Regions from separate parts of the Neorhizobium sp. PAMB6630 genome, predicted to be linked through region 1. Evidence: riboswitches for the same ligand, from Rfam matches in the RefSeq annotation. Region 1 holds a riboswitch; the other holds the start of a gene.
What was found. Region 1 has a riboswitch for cobalamin ahead of AC4CWF_RS00910 (DUF1636 family protein). Riboswitches for the same ligand answer to the same signal wherever they lie in the genome.
Positions count from the first base shown of each region.

Region 2: it holds a riboswitch for cobalamin, as region 1 does, so the genes downstream of both, AC4CWF_RS13280 (CbtB domain-containing protein) here and AC4CWF_RS00910 (DUF1636 family protein) in region 1, are expected to answer to the same signal.

Region 1 is NZ_CM177836.1:199,237-203,442, reverse strand. Features, by position in the region: gene AC4CWF_RS00920 (cobyric acid synthase) at 1-538, opposite strand, end outside; gene cobO (cob(I)yrinic acid a,c-diamide adenosyltransferase) at 538-1,152, opposite strand; cobalamin riboswitch at 1,252-1,458, shown strand; gene AC4CWF_RS00910 (DUF1636 family protein) at 1,588-2,013, shown strand; gene cobW (cobalamin biosynthesis protein CobW) at 2,025-3,062, shown strand; gene cobN (cobaltochelatase subunit CobN) at 3,062-4,206, shown strand, end outside.
Region 2 is NZ_CM177836.1:2,762,256-2,766,461, forward strand. Features, by position in the region: gene AC4CWF_RS13260 (type 1 glutamine amidotransferase family protein) at 1-20, shown strand, start outside; gene AC4CWF_RS13265 (hypothetical protein) at 31-162, opposite strand; gene AC4CWF_RS13270 (hypothetical protein) at 203-370, opposite strand; gene AC4CWF_RS13275 (CbtA family protein) at 367-1,191, opposite strand; gene AC4CWF_RS13280 (CbtB domain-containing protein) at 1,301-1,477, opposite strand; cobalamin riboswitch at 1,503-1,718, opposite strand; gene AC4CWF_RS13285 (c-type cytochrome) at 1,803-2,717, opposite strand; gene AC4CWF_RS13290 (c-type cytochrome) at 2,808-3,251, opposite strand; gene AC4CWF_RS13295 (metallophosphoesterase) at 3,419-4,206, opposite strand, start outside.

The DNA.
Region 1 (4,206 bases):
GGCTTGCGATCACGCCGCCGCGGTCGATATCACCGATCAGCACCACCGGCACGTCGGCGGCCCGCGCAAAACCCATATTGGCAATGTCATTGCGCCGCAGGTTCACCTCCGATGCGCTGCCCGCCCCCTCCACCAGCACCAGATCGGCCTCGGCTTTCAGGCGGGAAAAGCTGTCGAGCACGCGCGGCATCAGGCCGGCCTTGATCTCCTGGTATTCGGCAGCCTTGGCATTGCCTTCCACACGGCCCTGCACCACCAGCTGCGCGCCAACCTCGCTCTGGGGTTTCAGAAGCACCGGGTTCATGTGGACGGAAAGCGGCGCCCGCGCCGCACGCGCCTGCAGCGCCTGCGCCCGGCCAATTTCGCCGCCATCGGCGGTCACCGCCGCATTGTTCGACATGTTCTGCGGCTTGAACGGCAGAACACGAAGCCCGCGCAGGGTGAACGCACGCGCAAGCCCCGCCACGATGAGCGATTTGCCGACATCCGAACCGGTGCCCTGGAACATCAATGCCTTGGCGGGTCGTTGCTGCGTCATCAGAACTCGATCCCGGCCTGCGCCTTCACGCCTGCCTTGAAGTGATGTTTCACCAGCGTCATCTCGGTCACCATGTCGGCGGCCTCGATGAGCGCAGGCTTGGCATTGCGCCCGGTGACGATGACATGCAGGTCCGGCCGGCGGGCTGAGAGATCGGCAATCACCCGCTCGAGATCGAGGTAATCGTAGCGCAGTGCAATGTTCAACTCGTCGAGGATCAAGAGGCCGACGTCAGGCTCGGCCATCATCTCCAGCGCCTTGTCCCAGGCGCGTTCGGCGGCGGCCACGTCGCGTTTCAGGTCCTGCGTGTCCCAGGTAAAACCCTCGCCCATCGTGTGCCAGATCATCCGGTCGCCAAACGCCTGCAGCGCCACGCGCTCGCCCGTATCCCAGGCACCCTTGATGAATTGCACCACCGCCACCTTGCGGCCATGGCCGAGCATGCGCAGCGCAAGCCCGAAGGCTGCCGTCGATTTGCCCTTGCCGGGGCCGGTATTGACGATCAGCAGACCCTTTTCGAGGGTCTTTTCCGCCACTTCCGCATCCTGCACGGCCTTGCGGTTTTCCATCTTGCGGCGGTGGCGTTCGGCCTCGCGTTCGTCGATTTCCTTCATCAGGCTCTCCTGGCGCATCCTCGGGAGGCGGGACTATAGTCGAACCTTTTCCCGCGGCAATGCCTTGCGCGCTGCCATTGACACGCAAGCGGCTAAGCGCATAGTGACAGGGACAACGGTCTTTTCCCGGCAACGGGGAAAGCTAAGAGGGAACGTGGTGCGGTTTTTCAAAAACCTAAACCACGGCTGCCCCCGCAACTGTAAGCGGGTAGTCCGGCGCATCAGGCCACTGAAGGCAACTTCGGGAAGGCGGCGCACGGGCGACGATCCGCGAGCCAGGAGACCTGCCGTTGACGACAGATGATCCAGCCGGGCGGGGTGCTCCGGAACGGATAGTTTTCGAAAGACAGGGGGGCGCCGAGGGCAGCCTTCCGTGTCTGCACCCCGCTATCGTTTGACAGGCCGTTCAGGCACATCGGTAAAGGTGGGGTGACAGTGGATTTATCAGCACGAAACGAGCGTCCAGAGACGGCGGATATCCCCGTCCGTGCGGTTATCGTGCATGTCTGCGAAACCTGCCGCAGCGCCACGCAAGACCCGGCAGCCCCCCGTGAGGGCGCCGTGCTGGCACAAAACCTTGCTCACCATAACGAACCCGGCATCGAGGTGAAGAGTGTTGCCTGCCTTGCCAATTGCAAGCGGGGCCTCAGCGCCAGCATCCAGAGCAGCACCGGCTGGAGCTATATTTTCGGTGATCTCACCACCGAGAGCGGCGAGGATCTTCTCATGGGCGCGCGCCTGCTTGCCGGCTCGGCCGATGGGCTGATGCCGTGGAAAGGCCGCCCGGACAGCCTGAAACGCGGCATGATTGCCCGCATTCCGCCGTTTCCGCCCGTTCAATCCCAGAACCAGAAGCCTTGAAGGACGATCCCATGACCTCTTCCCTCGCCCGCATTCCCTGCACGGTTGTCACCGGCTTTCTCGGCGCCGGCAAAACCACGCTGCTTGCCCAGGCGCTGCAGAACATCAAGGGCAAGCGGCTTGCCATCATCGTCAACGAGTTCGGTGATGTCGGCATCGATGGCGAGATCCTGAAAAGCTGCGGCATCGAAAACTGCCCCGAAGACAACATCATTGAGCTGGCGAACGGCTGCATCTGCTGCACGGTGGCCGATGATTTCGTGCCGGCGATCGACCGCATTCTGGCGATGGAACCGAAGGTGGATCATATCCTGATCGAAACCTCCGGCCTTGCACTGCCGAAGCCCCTGATCCAGGCCTTCCAGTGGCCGAGCGTCAAAAGCCGCGTGACCGTGGATGGCGTGATCGCCGTTGTGGACGGGCTGGCGCTGGCCGAAGGCCGCGTGGCCGACGACATGGAGGCACTGGCGGCGCAGCGGGTCAACGACGACGCGCTCGACCATGACGACCCCGTCGAGGAAGTGTTCGAAGACCAGATTGCCTGCGCCGATCTCGTCATTCTCACCAAGGCCGATCTTCTTTCCGCTGCCGATCTGGAAAAGGCCCGCGCCCATGTGAGCGCCCACCTGCCGCGTGCGGTGCGCATCGTCAATTCTGAAAAGGGCGCGGTCGATCCGGCCGTGTTCATCGGCCTCGGGCTTGCCGTCGAGGACGACATCGAGAACCGCAAGACGCATCACGATGATGAACTGGACCACGAGCACGACGATTTCGACAGCTTTGTTCTTGATATCTCCGCAATTTCTGATCCCGAAAGCCTCAGCCGGCGCATTGCCGATGTGACGGCGGCCGAAAAGGTACTGCGCATCAAGGGTTATGTGGAAGTAAAGGGCAAGCCTATGCGGCTTCTGGTGCAGGCCGTCGGCCCGCGCGTGAACCATTATTTTGACCGCGCCTGGGGTGTCGGCGAAGACCGTCGTTCGCGCCTTGTCGTGATCGGCGAAAAGGGCATCGATGCCGCCCGAATCGGACAAATATTGGCGGCCTGATGCACATCCTTGCCACCACATCCTCGTCGCTCGACGATCTGATCGAACCGGTCGATCTCAACCAGACGCCGGGCGATGTGGTGGTGCTGTCCTTTACCGACAGCGACCTGAACGGCATGGCATCCGCCTGGGACAGGCTGTCGCGCGCAGACCTGTCGCTGCGCCTTGCCCAGCTTTCAGACCTGCGCCACCCGATGTCCGTCGATCTCTGGATCGACAAGGTCGCCCGCCATGCACGGGTGCTGATGGTGCGCGTGCTCGGCGGTTATGACCGCTGGCGTTACGGGGTCGAAGAGCTTTCGCATCTGGCGCGCCGGAACAAAATTCCCCTCATTCTTCTGCCCGGTGAATGCAGCGAGACGGACGACCGCCTGACGGCCGCCTCCACCGTATCCACCGACGAGATCACCCGCCTCCTCGCCTTCTTCCGCGAGGGCGGGCCTGACAATCTCGACCGGCTGGCGACAAGTCTTTTCGCGCTGGCAGATGGTCGAGGCGACGTGCGGCCGGTGGCTGAGGCCGTGCCAAAACTTGGCTTTTACCGGCCCGGCCACGGCGTGGTCTCCCTTCCAGAGGCGCTGGAGGGTTTGGCGGGCAAAAAAATCCTGCCGCTCCTGTTTTACCGTTCCATGCTGCTTGCCGGCGATATCGCCCCCATCGATGCGCTGTCGCAAGCGCTTGCCGCGCGCGGCTTTGCGCCGCTTCCTGTCTTCGTGCCGGGGCTGAAGGATGCGGGAACCCTCACCTTCCTCCACGAGACGTTGTCGCGCCTTGAGCCTGCCGCGATCATCACCGCGACAGCCTTTGCCAGCCACGCGGAACCGGACGGAAAAACCCTGTTCGACCGGCTCGGCGTGCCGGTTTTTCAGGCTGTCATCGCCACCACAAAACGCGAGGCCTGGATCGGCAGCCAGCGCGGGCTCGGACCCTCGGATCTGGCCATGCATGTGGTGCTGCCGGAACTGGATGGGCGCATACTGGCCGGCGTGCTCTCCTTCAAGGCCGAGCGCGAAGGCGACACGGCCTATGGTTTTTCGGGCTTTGCCAACCGCCCGGAGCCCGACCGGGTGGAGGCCGTGGCAGACCGCATCGCCCGGCATCTGGCGCTTCAGCAGACGCCGCGGGCTGAGCGCCGGATCGTCAT
Region 2 (4,206 bases), 1.3 Mb from region 1:
CCGAGCATCGTCAGGGCTGAAGCGACCGCCTCAGCCGCCCAGAACGCGGCAGGCCTTCACTGGCCCATCCGAAATTTCACCCGCCATGGCGCGACGGATATCGCGGCTGTTAAGGTGAAGGTTGCGGCCGGGGGCCAATTGAAGGCGCGCGATCTTGGCCATGGCCGCGGCTTCGAAATGCCGGCTTTCGCTGAGGAAAAGTTCAAGACAGGCCTGCGGGGAAAGGCTTTCTCCAGAAGACCGCAGGCAAAAGTGCGCGAAAGGCGAGCCGGTGGACAAGGCAGAGACTGCCCTGCCCCGGCACGCCAAACTGCAGGGCATCGAGATCATCGCGCCAGATGGCGGGGCGATCAGGATCGTTTTCGCTCACCGCGCCGCCTCGAAACGCTTCATCAGGAGCCCGCTCAGCGAACCGAGCAGCGCCCAGAACACAAGGCTCGTCAGCGTCGCTGCCACGATGAACTGGCGTTCCAGCCCAAGCGGGGCAAGCGCATGCTCGCCGTCTGGCGGCAGCGGTGCGCCGATGAGATGCGGTGCGGCAATCAGCGCAATGGCGGCGACAGCGGAAAACCCGTCACGACGAAACGCCAGCAGCGCGATACCGAGTGCGGTGGCAAAGGCCGTCGACAGCCACCAGATCTGGCGCGCGCCAAGATCGCCGGCGGGAGAACCCGGCAGTTCCGGCGGAAGCCCCACCATTGGCGCCAGCATGACAGAGGCAAAACCGGCCAGGCCGAAGAAAAGGCCCGTGCGCCAATCGATGGTTTTGGCAAGCCCGCCCTGGCTAGCGACAGACAGAAGCCCGCACAGCACCAGCGCATAACCGATGGCTGTCAGGATATTGGCGGCTGCCGTATAGGAGAGCCGTTCCAGCCCATCGGCCGGCGCCCATCCGTCTCCGTGGTCATGGCCTTCGTGATCATGGGCCTCCTGACCGTGACCATCGGCATGTTCATGCGGCGCCGTCCCGGCGGCATGGACGTGGGGGGCAGGGTTTTCTGTGGCGGGCGGCACGGCAACGGGTGCTGCTGCCGCTTGCGCGTGGTCATGGCCGGCGGCACCGGCGTTTTCATAGGTTTCGGCAGACAGAATGAGCGGCGTGGTGCCGACCATCTGCATCAGCGAGGCGGCAATACCGCTCACAATCCCCACCACAACGGCGGAGAAGACAATGGATCTGAACATGGAGATAACCTTTCCCGTGCGGGCAAAGCGCCTATGAACCGGACGATGTCCGGCAAGCGCGATACCCGATTTAAACGTGGCTGAACGACCTGATACTTTTCAGATGGAGCGCGCGTTAGTGGCAGGGAAAGGCGTTGGCGTGGCGCGTATCGTGGGCGGCGTTGTGTACGGCTTCCGCATGGGAAAAACCGACGAAGCCGACGATGAACAGGCCAAGTGCTACCGCAAAAACGGCCTGCAGCATGGATGTGGATTTCGCCGAAGTGCCGGCGGTGGATGTTTGGATCGACATGCAAAAACCCCTCGTTGCATATGCGTTGACGACAGGTGCGGCGGCAGGTCTCCTGGCTCGCGGGTCGCTGTTCAACAACCAGACCTTCCCGGTTTCCCAGTGGCCATAACAGTCGATGAACTCACCGCTCACAGTTGCGGGGGCAGCCACGAATGAGGCACTTCTCTCAATGCCCTATCGTGTTCCCTTTTCATCCCGACGGATCTTTCATCCGGCAGGAACCGTCACACGCTCTTCTTGTGGCCCGCCACCGGGGGCCTGTCAATACGCGTCGCAACCCTGGGGTTTCCTGGCTTTTGCGGATGTGTGGCGGCCATTGCCGTGGTCAATGCGAAGGAACCGCCTTCAGATAGGCAGCAATCGCCTCCAGATCGCTTTTGGGCAGGTGCGACAGGTTCTGTTGAACCTCCACCATGGAGCCGCCGGCGCTGTCGAATTCGGGGGTGAAGCCGGTTTCGAGATAATTGGCGATATCGCCCTCGCTCCAGCTGCCAATGGCCTTTCCGCCGGGGGTGATGTTGGGAATGCGCCCCTCGCCTTCCGGGTTCGGACCGCCTGCCAGCCACTGCCCGCTTTCAAAGCCGCCGAGCGCGTTGCGCGGGGTGTGGCATTCGCCGCAATGGCCGGGGCCCTCCACCAGATATTGCCCGCGCTTGACGGCATCGCTCGGGTTGTCGAGCGCGACGCGGGGTTCTGCACTGAAAAACAGCAGCTTCCAGCCGCCGAGCGTCACGCGTTGGTTGAAGGGGAAACCGAGTTCATGCGGCGGCGCAACATTGCGGCTTGCCGGCAGCGTCTTCAGGTAACCGAAGAGGTCGTTCACGTCCTCGCGCGTCATGCGCGCATAGGAACTGTAGGGGAAGGACGGATAAAGATGTTCACCCTTCGGGCCAACGCCCCGCGTCATCGCATCGCCAAACTGCGCCAGCGTCCAGCTGCCGATGCCAGCCTCTGGATCGGGTGAGATATTGGGGACGTGGAACGTGCCGAAAGCCGTTGGCAGCGCGCGACCGCCGGAGAGCACCTTCAGCTCCTCGCCCTTGGCATCCTTCGGCGCATGGCAACTGACGCAGCCGCCGGCCCAGAACAGGTGTTCGCCATTGGCCACGTCAGGCGCGCCGAGCCCTGCCCAATAATCGGCCGGATGCGGTGCGGGCCGCGTCAGCGCATAGGCTGCCGCGCCGCCCGCCACGACGGCAAAGACACCCGCCAGTGCGATTTTGGCCCATGTCGATGCCATGGCCGCTCCCCGTTCATGTTCTTAAAAACCCGAATGCCCAAAAAACCGCCGCACGACATGATGCCGGGCGGCGATCATAAAAGGCTGCGCTTAGCGCTTCAGACGATAGGCCTGGTGACAGGTGCCGCAATCGGCGCCCAGCGTCTGCATGGCCTGCCCCACGGCTGCCTGATCGGCGGGCATGGAGGCCAGAACCGTTTCGGCATCGGATGACAGTTTCATCGACTTCGCCTTGAAGTCATCCATGTTCTGCCAGATGGCCGGCGATGCCGCCGTTTCCATGCCCGTTTCGGAACCGGCCGGAAAATGGTTGGGGAAATCCTTGGCGGACGCGCTGATCGTGGAAAGCGCCGTCTTCACGGTGGCTGCATCATAAGGCTTCTGGCCCTTGGCAATCGCGCCAAGTTCACCCATCGAACCGCCGATCTTCTTCATCAGCGCCTTGCGCTCGGTTTGCGGCTCGCCGGCGGCAAACACCACGCCGGCGCCAAGACAGAGGGCCAGGACGGCCGTGGATACCCGTTTCAAATTCATGCTCATTCTCCCCTTGTCGCAGGCCATGGAGGCACCGCACGCTGATATGTCGGCGCCATGATTACATCGTATGCATTTGAGAGAAATGACATTTTTCTGCTCACACAGAGATGTGAACAGCTGCGGCAAAAGGCAGCGCAAGGCCTGTCGTGCCCGGGTGTTTCAGCCTATGCGGCCGATTGGCCGATGGCCTGCATCCCGGCGTTGATGGTGGCACCGGTAATGGTGGCGCGTGACAGATGCCGGCTTTCCTCGCGCCCATAACCGGTAATGGCAATGTGGTCGGCATGAACATCCACCACCGCAAAGGCGGTCTGCCGTTCGGTATCCACCATGCCGCGAAAATTGACGAACCAGCAGGAGCCGGCTCTTGCCACGCCGCCCGCATGATAATGCCCGCAGAGATAGGCAATCACCTGCGGCGAGGACGACAGCAGATCGGAAAGCGCGCCGCTATCCCAAAGATTATGATCGCCTGCTGGATAAAGCGGAAAGTGCCCCATGACGATGACCGGCCGGCCCGAAGCTTCCGCAGCCTTCAGCTCTCTGGCGATCCAGTTGAACTGGCGCTCAGAGATGCCGCCGTTCCACTCCATGGCATTGATCGCGCCCCTGCTGCGCAGTCCATCCAGCCGGGCCTTTGCCTTAGCATGCCGCGCGGGATCACCAGCCGTTGCAAACAGGCTTTCCTCGCCGCCATCGATGACAAGGAAACTGATGCCAGCGCGGGTAAAGGCATAATAGGGTGCGGGCATGCCGAGCCGATCGAATACCGCGCCAATCTTCTCCGGTGCGACGAGAAAATCATGGTTACCGGGCAGGAACAGGCATTCGTGGCGCGAGCGGCCAAAAATCTCGAGCGGCGCATCAAAGCTTGCAAAATCCCGGTCGATGAGGTCGCCGAGCGTCATCACGAAAGACAGATCCTCCCCCTCGAAGGTGGCGATCGCTTCGG